DNA from 3 places in the Kitasatospora sp. NPDC091257 genome. Region 3 is predicted to be linked to each of the others. Evidence: riboswitches for the same ligand, from Rfam matches in the RefSeq annotation. Region 3 holds a riboswitch; each other region holds the start of a gene.
What was found. A riboswitch is a leader RNA that binds a small molecule or an ion and turns the genes downstream of it on or off. The one in region 3 is predicted to bind cobalamin.
Positions count from the first base shown of each region.

Region 1: another riboswitch for cobalamin. It lies ahead of ACIQOV_RS33960 (HoxN/HupN/NixA family nickel/cobalt transporter); the one in region 3 lies ahead of metE (5-methyltetrahydropteroyltriglutamate--homocysteine S-methyltransferase).
Region 2: another riboswitch for cobalamin. It lies ahead of ACIQOV_RS11355 (FecCD family ABC transporter permease); the one in region 3 lies ahead of metE (5-methyltetrahydropteroyltriglutamate--homocysteine S-methyltransferase).

Region 1 is NZ_JBIVVI010001038.1:53-3,123, reverse strand. It holds gene ACIQOV_RS33960 (HoxN/HupN/NixA family nickel/cobalt transporter) at 65-1,180, opposite strand; cobalamin riboswitch at 1,211-1,424, opposite strand; gene ACIQOV_RS33955 (metalloregulator ArsR/SmtB family transcription factor) at 1,507-1,890, shown strand; partial or broken gene ACIQOV_RS33950 (hypothetical protein) at 1,949-3,071, shown strand, end outside.
Region 2 is NZ_JBIVVI010000178.1:4,542-9,605, reverse strand. It holds gene ACIQOV_RS11370 (CGNR zinc finger domain-containing protein) at 1-120, shown strand, start outside; gene sodX (nickel-type superoxide dismutase maturation protease) at 117-479, opposite strand; gene sodN (superoxide dismutase, Ni) at 753-1,148, shown strand; cobalamin riboswitch at 1,237-1,387, shown strand; gene ACIQOV_RS11355 (FecCD family ABC transporter permease) at 1,495-2,559, shown strand; gene ACIQOV_RS11350 (ABC transporter ATP-binding protein) at 2,646-3,395, shown strand; gene ACIQOV_RS11345 (ABC transporter substrate-binding protein) at 3,424-4,416, shown strand; gene ACIQOV_RS11340 (nuclear transport factor 2 family protein) at 4,504-4,887, shown strand; gene ACIQOV_RS11335 (GNAT family N-acetyltransferase) at 4,898-5,064, shown strand, end outside.
Region 3 is NZ_JBIVVI010000090.1:7,483-12,546, reverse strand. It holds gene metE (5-methyltetrahydropteroyltriglutamate--homocysteine S-methyltransferase) at 1-1,298, opposite strand, end outside; cobalamin riboswitch at 1,454-1,683, opposite strand; gene cobF (precorrin-6A synthase (deacetylating)) at 1,799-2,557, shown strand; gene ACIQOV_RS06690 (MarR family winged helix-turn-helix transcriptional regulator) at 2,870-3,322, opposite strand; gene ACIQOV_RS06685 (MFS transporter) at 3,322-4,785, opposite strand; gene ACIQOV_RS06680 (zinc ribbon domain-containing protein YjdM) at 4,938-5,064, opposite strand, start outside.

The sequences.
Region 1 (3,071 bases), on a different contig from region 3:
TCCCCACCGCGGGGAAGCGCCGTTCCGGCGTGCGCGGGCAGGCCGCTGCTCGCGGCCGGGTGGCTCAGGAGCCCTCGGGCGTCCAGCGCTTCTCGACCCCGGCGAGCTTCCAGTACCCGATCGCGATCGCCCAGACGACCACGAACAGCCCGGCGATGGCGTAGCCGACGTTGTCCAGCGAGATGTCGGCGATGAACCCGGTGACCGGGTCGGTCAGATCGAGCTTCTCGTGCAGCACCCCGACCAGCTCGATGGTGCCGATGATGAAGGCCACCGCGATCGACAGACCGGTGATGGTCAGGTTGTAGTACACCTTCCGCACCGGGTTGGCGAAGGCCCACTGGTACGCGAAGTTCATGAACGTCCCGTCCAGGGTGTCGAACAGGCTCATCCCGGCCGCGAACAGCAGCGGCAGGCAGACGATCGCGTACCAGGGCAGCCCGGAGGCGGCACCCGAGCCGGCCATCACCATCAGGGTGACCTCGGTCGCGGTGTCGAAGCCCAGGCCCAGCACCATGCCCACCGGGAACATCTGCCCGGGCCGGGTGATCGAACGGGTCGCCCGGTTCAGCACCCGGGCCATGAAGCCGCGCGAGTCGAGGTGCGCCTCCAGCTCCTTCTCGTCGAACTTCCCGGCCCGCATCGAGCGGAACACCCTGAGGATGCCGAGCAGCGCCGCCAGGTTGAGCGCGCCGATCAGGTAGAGGAACACGCCGGAAGTGGTCGTCCCGATCACGCCGAGCCACTTGTGGGTGGTCGACTCGTCGTCCATCAGGGTGTTCGCCAGCTGCGCGCCGCCCGCCACCAGGGCGGCCATCACCACCACCATCGAGGAGTGCCCGAGGGCGAACCAGAAGCCCACCGAGACCGGCCGCTTGCCGTCCGCCATCAGCTTGCGGGTGGTGTTGTCGATCACCGCGATGTGGTCGGCGTCGAAGGCGTGCCGCATCCCGAGGGTGTACGCGGTGATACCCAGGCCCACCCCGAAGACCTGGGTGCCGACCGCGTACTTCTCGGGTGCGACCAGGAAGATCAGCGTGCCGAAGGCCACCACGTGCATGGCCACGATCACCGCCATCAGCCCGGCGGTACGGACGGTGTCCTCGCGCCGCCACTGGAAGCTGGGCAGCGCGGAGGGGGCCGGTTCGGCCCCGGCGGCAACGGTTTCGGGCAGGGTCATCTGCGGATCACGCTCCAGCACCTCGTGGAAAACCTCGTGAGATGCCGTGGCCGGTCTCCTGGCTGACGGGACGCCCGTACCCGCCTTCCCAAGCGCGCGAGGCGCCCAGTGGCTCCATGGGTACGGACGACGTTCCTCCGCGGACGGAGGAACGACCCGATCACAGTGGCGAGGGCCGCTCCGGGCTGGGACCCCTGAGGGTCCGTCACCGGTCTTCCCGAGCACCACGGCGGGGAACACCGTAGGGGCCACGCCCCGACCCGTGCAAGGTTGCGCACCTGCGCAGGTGTCCAGGATCACAGACCGCCGCCTGCGAGAATGTCCGCATGCATCTCGTACCGGCCGACCGCGCGGGCCACCGCACCATCGACGGGCACCGGGTCTGCGAGGCCATCGCCGCGATCGGCGACCCGGCCCACGTCCGGTCCTGGGCCGAGCGGTTCTCCCTGCTCGCCGACCCCGGCCGGCTCGCCCTGCTGCTCGCCCTCCACCGGGCCGGGCCGCTCGCCGTCACCGACCTCGCGGTCGCCACCGGCATGCGCGACCCCGCCGTCTCCCAGGCCCTGCGGCTGCTCCGCACGGCCGGCGTGGTCACCGGCGACCGGGACGGACGCGTGGTGCGCTACCAGCTCGTGGACGAGGCCATGCGCCCCCTCCTCGACGAGTGCGCCGCCGGCGAACACCACGAGCCCACCGCGGCCACGGGCTGACCCACTGGCCCGGCCCCGGAACCGCGCCGCGGCCGGAACGGATGAGTACGATCATGACGTGCCGTCCCGCCCCCACGCCTGGCCCGCCGACCGGTGGAACACCCGACCGGTCAGGGCCCGCGTGCTGGCGGTCGCCCGCACCCTCACCTCGGCCACCCGGGTCCTGGACGTCCTGACCCTGCTGAACCCGGACGGCATCGAGCGGTACTTCACCGTCAACCCCGGCTCCGCCTTCGCCGACCGCGCCCTGGACGAGTACCTGCACGGCCTGCCCGGCTTCACCGTGCTGGACTGGGAGGACGCCGTCAGCCGCCGCTTCGACCTGGCCGTCGCCTGCGCCGTCCACTCCTCCATGCACCGGCTGGACGCCCGCCTCGTCGTCCTCCCGCACGGCGTCGGCTACAACCGGCTGGTCACCGAGTCCACCGGCGACACGGTCACCGCCGCCGGTCTGTCCCGCAACGAACTCACCCACCGCGGAAGGGTGTTCGTGGACGTCCTCGGCCTCTCCCACCCCGAGCAGCTGGACCGGCTGCGGGACTCCTGCCCCGAGGCGCTGGACGTCGCCCGGGTTGTCGGCGACCCCTGCTTCGACCGGATGCTCGGCAGCCGGCGCTCCCGCGACGGCTACCGCGCCGCGCTCGGTGCCACCGGCGGCCGACGGCTCGTCGTCGTCAGCTCCACCTGGAGCGAGCACTCCTTGTTCGGCCGCCGCCCGGACCTCCCCCGGCGGCTGGTCCGCCGGCTCCCCGCCGACGAGTACACGGTGGCCGTCGTCCTGCACCCCAACGTGTGGAGCCGCCACGACCCCGAGGCGCTGCTCGACGACGCCCGCCGGATGGGCCTGCGCCTGATCCCGCCCCACCAGGGCTGGCAGGCCGCGCTCGTCGCCGCCGACTGCGTGATCGGCGACCACGGATCGGTCACCGTCTACGGCGCCGCCCTGAACCACCGCACCCTGCTCGTCGCCACCGGCGCCGCCGAACTCGACCCCCGCTCCCCCGGCTACGCCTTCGGCCAGGCAGCGCCCGTCCTCGACCCGGACGGGGACCTCGCCGCCCAGGTCGAACAGGCCCTCGCCCGGGCCCCGGCCGACCTGAGCGCGATCACCGACCGCTCGCTCGCCCACCGCGGCGAATCCGCCCGGCTGCTGCGCCCGCTGCTGCACTCCTTCCTGGCCG
Region 2 (5,064 bases), on a different contig from region 3:
ACCTCGACCAACCGCTCCCGCCGCTACTGCTCGGACCGCTGCGCGACCCGCGCCAACGTGGCCGCCTACCGGGCCCGCAAGCGCCAGGAGGCGGAGGCGGCGGCCCGGGGCGGATCCTAGACGTCCTCCACCCAGGCGCCGAGCCGGCGGGCGAGGCCCGGCACCCGGGCCAGCCGCGGGGTGAGCAGCAGCCGCTCCAGCCGGCGCCCCGGCGCCAGCCAGACCGGGCTCGGGCGCAGCCGCAGCAGCACCCGGCCGAGCACCAGCTCGTCCGGCACGGCGCCGTAGCTGCGGCTGTCGCTGTCCACCGGGCGGTTGTCGGAGAGCAGCCACCAGCCCGTGGCCCGGCGCTCGGCGACCCGCTTCACCACCAGCAGGTCCTGCTGGAAGGGGTGCCGGAAGACCACCACCGCGCCCGGCCGGATCGGCGCGCCGTAGCGGACCAGCAGCTGGTCGCCCTCGCGCAGGGTCGGGACCATCGACGGCCCCGCCACGTCGACCAGTCCGAACGGCAGCGCGCCGCCCCGGTCCGGCCCCCCGGCCCCGGCGCCCTGCGGTCGCGTGCTCCGCGCCACGACTCCTCCTCCTGCTCCGCCCGCCCCCAGTCTGCCGTACGGACCGTCACCGGTCCGATGTCCGGATTACCCCGGTTCCTGGTCCGTCTTTTGCCCTAGGCCCGCCGCCCGATCGCGAAACGGCGAGGCCGGAAGGGTAATCTCGGGCGCGGGAAGACGATCTAAGGAAGGACTCCCATGTTCTCTCGTCTGTTTGCACCTCGCGCCACCGCCCACGCCCACTGCGACCTGCCCTGCGGCGTGTACGACCCGGCGCAGGCCAAGCTGGAGGCCGAGTCGGTCAAGGCCACCCAGGAGAAGTACCAGGCCAACGAGGACCCGCACTTCCGCGCCCGCGCCATCATCATCAAGGAGCAGCGCGCCGAGGCCGTCAAGCACCACATCTCGGTGCTGTGGAGCGACTACTTCAAGGCCCCGCACTTCGAGAAGTACCCGCAGCTGCACCAGCTGATCAACGACACCCTGAAGGCCGCCTCGGCCGCCAAGGCGTCCACCGACCCGGCCACCGGCCAGGCCCTGCTGGACCTGATCGCCGAGGTCGACAAGATCTTCTGGGAGACCAAGCAGGCCTGAGCCTGACGCGTCGCCACCCGACCGCCCCCGTCCGCACCGCCGGACGGGGGCGGTCGCGCGTTCCCGGCCCGCCCAGGGCCGGTAAGGGTTGCCTGCCCTGAGTGGCTGTTATGCTGCCAGGGCGTCCGAGGGGGAAGTCCGGTGTGAATCCGGCGCTGACCCGCAACGGTGAGCACGGCCCGTACCAACCCGTACGGCCCGCGCCAGCCCGATCGCCCCCGGCCGCTGAACTCCCGACAACTCGCCGCGGACTGCGAGGGGAACGGCGCCCCGGCACGCCTTCGGCCGGCGCCCGCCCCGGCGCACCCGCGGCCCGAGGCAAGGCGCACCCGTGGACCGTGCAGTCGTGGACCGTGCAGTCGGCCCGCCCACCCGTCGAATACCCGTCGTCCCGCTCGCCGCCGGCCTCGTCGCCGCCCTGCTGCTGTCGCTGCTCTGCGGGGTCGCCCTCGGCTCCTCCGGACTCGGCCTGCCCCGGGTGCTGCGGCTGCTGGGCGCCGGGCTGACGGGCGGACGGCTGGACGCGGGCGAGGCGGCCGCGTACGCGATCGTCTGGGAGATCCGGCTGCCGCGCACCGTGCTGGCCGCCGTCGTCGGCGCCGGCCTCGCCGCCTGCGGGGTCGCCGTCCAGGCCCTGGTACGCAACGCGCTGGCCGACCCCTTCGTGCTCGGCATCTCCTCCGGCGCGGCCGTCGGCGCCAACGCCGTCCTGCTCTTCGGCGCCTTCGCCTCGCTCGGGGTGTGGGCGATCTCCGCCTCCGCCTTCGGCTCCGCGCTGGCCGCCATGACGCTCGTCTACCTCGCCGCCCGCACCGCGTACGGACTCACCCCGCTGCGCCTGGTGCTCACCGGCACCGCGCTGTCCTACGGCTTCTCCGCCGCCACCACCCTGATGGTCTTCGCCGCCGACCGCGGCGAGGCCGCCCGGGACGCCATGATGTGGCTGCTCGGCAGCCTCGGCGGCGCCACCTGGGGCAAGGTGCCGATCGCCGCCGTCACGGTGGTGGCCGGCCTCGCGTACCTGGCCTGCGCCGCCGGGCGGCTGGACGCGCTCGCCATGGGCGACGAGACCTCCGCCTCGCTCGGCGTGGACCCGGACCGGCTGCGCCGCGAGCTGTTCGTGGTGACCGCCGCCGTCACCGGCACCGTGGTCGCGGTCAGCGGGGCGATCGGCTTCGTCGGGCTGCTGGTGCCGCACCTGGCACGGATGCTGGTCGGCGCCGGGCACCGCCGGGTGCTGGTGATCGCGCCGCTCGCCGGGGCACTGCTGCTGGTCTGGGTGGACATCGCCTCGCGCACCCTGCTGGCACCCGCCGAACTGCCCGTCGGGGTGTTCACCGCGGTGCTCGGCGTGCCCGCCTTCCTGCTGATGATGCGCCGCCGCGGCCAGGCCCTCGGAGGAACCCGGTGACCGACGTGACCACGGCGACCGGCCCGGCCGACCCGGCCGCGCCCACCCCGGCGCGGGCCCAGGACCTCGCCGTCGACGCCGTCTCGGTGGAGCTGGCCGGCACCCGGCTGGTCCACGAGGTGACCCTGGCGGCCGCCGCCGGGCAGGTGGTCGGACTGGTCGGCCCGAACGGCAGCGGCAAGTCGACCCTGCTGCGCTGTGTCTACCGGGTGCTGAAGCCGGCCGGCGGCGTGGTCCGGCTGGCCGGCGACGACCTGCACGCCCTGAGCGCGCGCGACACGGCCCGCCGGGTGGCCGCGCTGACCCAGGAGCACTCCGCCGAGTTCGACTTCACCGTCGCCGAGGTGGTCGCCATGGGCCGGCTGCCGCACCGCCGCGGCTTCGGCGCCCCGGCCGACGGGGACGCGGAGCGCTGCGCCGGGGCGCTGCGCAAGGTCCGGGCCGGGCACCTCGCCGAGCGCGGCTTCCTGAGCCTGTCCGGGGGCGAGAAGCAGCGGGTGCTGTTCGCCCGCGCGCTGGTCCAGGAGCCGCGCCTGCTGGTGCTGGACGAACCCACCAACCACCTCGACATCGCCCACCAACTGGAGGTGCTGGCGCTCGCCCGCGAGGCCGGCCCGACGGTGCTCACCGCGCTGCACGACCTCAACCTGGCGGCCGGCCACTGCGACCTGGTCTACGTGCTGCGGGCCGGGCGGATCGTCGCCTCCGGCCCGCCCCACGAGGTGCTCCGCCCCGCCCTGCTGGCCGAGGTGTTCGGCGTCCGCGCCACCCCGGTGCGGCACCCGGAGACCGGCGCCCTCCAGCTGCTGTTCGACCGGCTCGCCCCCTCCTCCTGACCCGTCCCGCCTGCCCAGAGGAACCACCTTGCGCACCAAGGCCGTTGCCACCGCCGCCCTGCTCGTCCTCGGGCTCACCGCCTGCGGCGCCGAGATCGCCCCGAAGGAGGCCGCCACCGCCTCCGCCCACTACCCGGTGACGGTGGACAACTGCGGGCAGAAGCTCACCTTCGCGCGGAAGCCCGCCCGGGTGGTGACCAACGACGTCAACATCACCGAGCTGATGCTCTCCCTCGGCCTCGCCGACCGGATGGCCGGCTACGTGATGCCCGACGACAAGGGCCGGATCGACAAGGTGGCCTGGAAGGACGGCTACCAGCAGACCACCTGGCTCTCCAAGAAGGTGCTCACCAAGGAGATCGCCCTGGACGCCCGGGCCGACCTGGTCCTCGCCGGCTGGCACTACGGCTTCGACGAGGGCGCCGGCGTCACCCCGCAGGCCTTCAAGGCGCTCGGCGTCGACTCGTACGTGCTCAGCGAGTCCTGCCGCAGCGGCAAGGGCACCGAGCGCGGCGTGATGGACCCGCTGGAGGCCCTCTACACCGACCTGGCCAACCTCGGCGAGATCTTCGACGTCGAGGACCGCTCCGACCGGCTGATCGCGGACTTCAAGGCGCAGATCGCCGCCGTCCCGCAGCCCGAGCGCCGCCCGTCCGTCTTCCTGTACGACAGCGGGCAGGACAAGCCGTACACCGCCGGGAAGTTCGCCGCCGCCAACGAGATCATCGCCAAGGCCGGCGGGAGCAACATCATGGGCGACCTCGCCGACACCTGGGTCACGGCCGGCTGGGAGGGCGTGGTGCAGCGCGACCCGGAGGTGATCGTGATCAACGACTACGCGACGCCCGGGGCCGAGGAGAAGCGGAAGTTCCTGAAGTCCTTCCCGCCGCTGGCCAACGTCTCCGCGGTCAGGAACGACCGGATCTTCGTCATGGACTACGTCGACCTGGTGGAGAGCCCGCGCAACCCGGCCGCGGTCGGCGCGCTGGCCGAGTACCTGCGCACCGTGCCGGCCCGCTGACGGCCCCCGGTCCGCTCCTCCGGGGCGGTGGCCGCGGGCGTACGCTCAAGGTACGAGCCGACGGAACCCGACCGGAGGAGCGAGATCATGACCACGATGGCGGCCCCCGGCGCCTTCGACACCCGCGCCCTGCGCGAGGGCATCGAGCGCTGCGACGCCGAGACCCTCCTGGCGCTCTACGCGCAGGACGCCGAACTGCGCATGGTCGATCGCAAGACCCAGCCCAGCCACCCCCTGGTGATGCACGGCCGGGAGGAGATCGGCGCCATGCTGGACGACGTCTACGGCCGCGAGATGACCCACAAGCTGGAACAGGTGGTGGTCCAGGGCGACCACGCCGCCTTCCTGGAGTCCTGCCGGTACCCCGACGGCGTCCGGGTGCTGATGTCCTCGATGGCCGTGCTGCGGGACGGCCGGATCGTCGACCAGACCTCCGTCCAGGCCTGGGACGAGACGGGTCCCGAGCAGTAGGCTCACAGGCATGATCCGCACCGCCGTCGCCACCGACGTTCCCGTCATCCACGCCATGATCCGCGAACTCGCGGACTACGAGCAGGCCCTGCACGAGGCGAAGGCCACCGAGGAGCAGCTGCACGACGCCCTGTTCGGCGAGAACCCGGCCCTGTTCGGGCTGATCGCCGAGGACGA
Region 3 (5,064 bases):
CGCTGGGCCTCGGCCCGCTGCGGGTACGCCTGGGCGCGCCGGGTGTCGTCGGCGGTGACGGCGGCGGCGCGGGCGCGCACCGCCGGGTCGCGGGTGATCGGGGAGTTGGCGCGGGAGGCGAGGTCGGCGCGGTTGGCGGCGAGCTCGGCGGTGATCGCGCCGGTGCCCTCGCGCAGGCCCCGGGCGAGCAGTGCCGCCTCGCCGGCCTTCTGTCGGGCGAAGGCCAGCCAGCGGGCGATCTGCGGGTCGATGTCGCGCTCCGCGGCGGCGTCGATCGGCACGTGCAGCAGCGAGCAGGACGGCGCCACGTCGACGGTGCCGGCGAGGCCGAGCAGGGTCGCCAGGGTCACCAGCGACTTCTCCAGGTCGTTGATCCAGATGTTGCGCCCGTCGATCACCCCCGCCACCAGCCGCTTGCCGGGCAGACCGCCGGCGGCGGCGAGGTCCTCCAGGTTGGCGGCGGCCGGGCCGGTGAAGTCCAGCGCCAGGCCCTCGACCGGGGCCTTGGCCAGCACCGGCAGCGCCTCGCCGAGCCGGTCGAAGTAGCTCGCGACCAGCAGCTTGGGCCGCTCGGTGAGACCGCCCAGCTCGCGGTAGGCGCGGGCAGCCGCGTTGAGCTCGGCCGGGGTGCGGTCCTGCACCAGCGCGGGCTCGTCCAGCTGCACCCACGCGGCGCCGGCGGCACGCAACTCGGCCAGCAGCCGGGCGTAGACGGGCAGCAGCCGGTCCAGCAGGGTGATCGGCTGGAAGTCCGCGCCCACCCCGGGCGCCGGCTTGGCGAGCAGCAGGTAGCTGACCGGCCCGACCAGCACCGGCCGGGCGGCGTGGCCGAGCAGCAGCGCCTCGCGCAGCTCGCCGACCGCCTTGGCCGGGTTCGCGGCGAACACCGTGTCCGGGCCCAACTCCGGTACCAGGTAGTGGTAGTTGGTGTCGAACCACTTGGTCATCTCCAACGGAGCGACGTCCTGGTTGCCGCGCGCCATCGCGAAGTACCCGGCCAGCGGGTCGGCGTCGACCGCCTCCCGGTGCCGCGGCGGGATCGCGCCGACCGCCACGGTGGTGTCCAGCACGTGGTCGTAGAGCGAGAAGTCGCCGGTCGGCACTTCTGCGACCCCCGCCTCGACGAGCTGCGCCCAGTTCGTCCGACGCAGGTCGGCGGCGGTCGCCAGCAGCGCCTCGGCCGCGACCGCGCCCTTCCAGTACCCCTCGATCGCCTTCTTCACTTCACGGCCCCGGCCCTGGCGGGGGTAGCCGTGGGCGGTGGCGACGCTCGCCGCGGCTGCGGACTTCGTGGTCAAGGGACTCTCCTTCGCGAGTCTGGATCCTCAAGTGCCCGGTGACGGCACGAGGACGCGAAGGGATGACGGACCGGACGGACGACCGCACCCGTGCGCGGCTCCGCCCGATATGGTCGCCGACCCGCCCACGAGGTCACCGGATGGCCGCGCGCGAACGCTCGCGCACGGGCAGTGGCAGGTCTTCGGACTCGCGGGCACACCCACCTCGGCCGAAACCGGGGCGGACACCTACTGGCCGTCGCTTCCCAGACCCGTCCCGGGTCCAGTGCGTATGACGGCGGTCGTTCCCACTCACCGCTGCGGGGCAGTCCCGGATTCCCACCGGGTTCCCTCTTGCGACGCGCCTGCCTGGCGGACAGGGCGAACCAGCTGCACCGCCAGCTTAGGGGCAAACCCTCGGCGTCGAGGCGGAAATCCCGCAAGGCGTCCGCGTGGTGAGACGCAGACTCCGCGCCCGGCCCCGGGCGGCGCACCCGGGGGCGGACGGCAGAATGTCTCCCATGCGGCACATCTTCGTCATCGGCATCGGCGCGGGCGACCCCGACCACCTCACCCTGCAGGCGGTCAAGGCGATCGGTCGCACCGACGTCTTCTTCATCCTCGACAAGAGCGAGGAACGGCAGGACTTGATCGGGCTGCGTCGCCGGATGCTGGCCGACCACGGACGGCCCGGGCACCGCGTGGTCGAGGCGCCGGACGCCGAACGGGACCGCGCCACCCCCGCGTACGCGGCCGCCGTGGACGACTGGCGCGTCCGCCGCGCCGATCTGGTCGAACGGCTGGTCGCCGAGCACCTCGGCCCGGGCGAGAACGGCGCCTTCCTGGTCTGGGGCGACCCCGCCCTCTACGACAGCGTCATCGCCGTGGTGGACGACGTGTCGAACCGGGGCGGCGTGCCCTTCGCGTACGAGGTGGTCCCGGGCATCAGCAGCGTCTCCGCGCTCGCCGCCCGGCACCGCACCACGCTGACCCGGGTCGGCCGGCCGGTGCAGATCACCACCGGCCGCCGCCTCGCCGAGGGGTTCCCCGAGGGGGTGGACGACGTGGTGGTGATGCTCGACGGCCGGGCCGCCTTCGCCGGGATCGACCCCGAGGGGCTGGAGATCCGCTACGGCGCCTACCTCGGCACCCCCGACGAGGTGCTCGTCTCCGGTCCGCTCGCCGAGGCCGCCCCTCGCATCCGCGAGCTGCGTGAGCGGGCCCGGGAGCGCAAGGGCTGGATCATGGACACCTACCTGCTGCGACGCTCGGACGGCTGACCCGACGCCTGCCCCACGCCTGCCGGACACCTGCCGGGCGCCCGGCGCCGGGCGCCCGGCGATCCGGGCGTCGCCGACGGCGATGGCGGAGCAGTTCCCGAACAGCCCGCACGATCGGCGTGCGGGCCTGCGAAGAACGGCGATTGACGGACCATCAAGGGCAGTGGGCCCCGGCGGTCGGCAGCACGGCAGCGGAACGGGAACAGCGGCCCGGACTCATGCATGCCGTCTCCGTCCTCGCGGAAAACACGGATCACCCGCGGCCGGTGTCCCGACTCCCGGATCCACGCCCGCCGCGTCGGGCGGCAGCCCTCAGTCCAGGAGCTTCGCCATCACCCGGTCGAGCGCGCGGAGGTCCTCCGGCGGCAGCGCGAGCAGCGCGTCCGGCGGCGTGGCGAGGATCCCGGTGGCGAGCGCGGCCTTGGCCTCGCCCTCCTCGGTGAGGTGGACCAGCTTGGAGCGCCGGTCCGCCGGGTTGGTGATGCGCTCGGCGAGCCCGCGCCGCGCCAGGTCGTCCACGATGACGCTGGTGTACGGCGGGTCGGCGGTCAGCCGCTCGGCCAGCTCCCGCAGGGTGATCGGGCCGGCGGCGAGCCGGCGCAGCGCCCTGACCCGGCTGAAGCTCATGCCGAGGGCTTCGGCGACGGTCCTGCGGCGGTCGTGGCGCTCCAGCACGAGCGCGTACATCCCCTGCCAGACCCGGGCCGCCGTCGCGGCGTCCGTCCCGCCCCCCTCCGGGTGCCCACCGGTGTCGAGGCGCTCCATCAGGCGTCCACCGTCTCCTTCGTCTCCGTGCTTCCCTCGGCCGCCTCCTCGGCGGCGAGCCGCCGCGCCGTGCGCTCGGCCGTCGCCCGGGCCCAGCGGCCGGAAGTGAGCGTACCGGTGACCAGCACGGCGGCGCCGCAGCCGGCGATGATCCACCATGCCGTCCGGGCCGCCCCGGTGAAGGCCGCCGGGTCCGCGAGGGCGCTGCCGGCCATCAGGGCGCCGGTGACCGCGACGCCCAGGGACTGGCCGACCTGTCGGCTGGTGGAGGCCACCGCCGCCGCCACCCCGGCCTGCGAGCGGGGCATCCCGGAGACGGCGGTGTTGGTGATGGGCGCGTTGACCAGGCCGAAGCCGGTACCGAAGAGCAGGAAGGCGAGGACCAGCAGCCAGGTCGGCAGGTGCTCGGAGTAGCCGACCGCCTGGAGCACGGCGCTCGCGGTCAGCGCCGCCCCGGCCAGCAGCAGCGGCGTGCGCGGCCCCCGGGCGGCCACCATCCGGCCGGACAGCGGCGCGGTGAGCAGCGACATGACCGCCATCGGCAGCATGAACAGTCCGGCGTGCAGCGGGTCGAGCCCGCGGACGTCCTGGAGGTACAGGGAGGTGAGGAAGAGGAAGCCGCCGAGGCCGGCGAAGGCGGCGACCGCGATGACGGTGGCGCCGGAGAAGGGCGCGGAGCGGAAGAACCGCAGGTCGATCAGCGGGTCGGTGCGCCGGGGTTCGTACCGCAGCAGGCCCAGCAGCGCGCCCAGGGAGGCCGCCGTGCAGCCGAGCACCACGGGCGAGGTCCAGCCGCGCTCCGGTGACTCGATGATCGCGTAGGTGAGGGCGGCGAGCACGACGACGACCAGCAGCTGGCCGACCGGGTCCACCCGGCGGGTGCGGGCCTCCCGCGACTCCGGCACGTAGCGGGTGGTGAGGAAGAGGGCGGCCAGGCCGATCGGGACGTTGATCCAGAAGATCGCCCGCCAGCCGGCCGACTCCACCAGCGCCCCGCCGATGATCGGCCCGGCGGCCATGCTGATGCCCACCACGCCGCTCCAGACGCCGATCGCCCGGGCGCGCTGCCGGGAGTCGGTGAAGGTGTTGCTGATGATCGACATGGCGACGGGGTTGAGCATCGATCCGCCGACCGCCTGGAGCATCCGCGCGGCGATCAGCCAGCCGAGCCCGGGGGCCAGGCTGCACAGCAGGGAGGCCGCGGTGAACACCACCAGTCCGATCCGGAACACCCGGCGGCGGCCGATCCGGTCGGCGGTCGAGCCGGAGAGCATCAGCAGGCTCGCCAGCACCAGGGTGTAGGCGTCGACCGTCCACTGCAGGCCGGACACCGTGGTGTCCAGGTCACGCCGGACGGCGGGCAGGGCCACGTTCAGGATGGTGTTGTCGAGGCTGACGATCAGCAGGCTCATGCAGCAGATGGCGAGCACGAGCCAGGGCCGCGGTCGAGCGGCATCGGGCATGGCGAACGCTCCAGAGTTATTTGTGTTGTTGTAATCATTGTGATGCTACAACTAATCCGGGCGGCGGCTCCACCCCCGACCGGCCCCGGACAGCGCAACGGCCGCGCCCCGCCGATCTCCTCGACGGGGCGCGGCCGCTGGGGGCCCGCGGATCAGGCCTTCTTGACCACGCCGGACTTGAGCTGCATGGCACCGAAGCCCTCGATGCGGCAGTCGATGTCGTGCCCGTCGACGCCGTCCACCAGGCGGATGTTGCGGACCTTGGTGCCGGCCTTGATG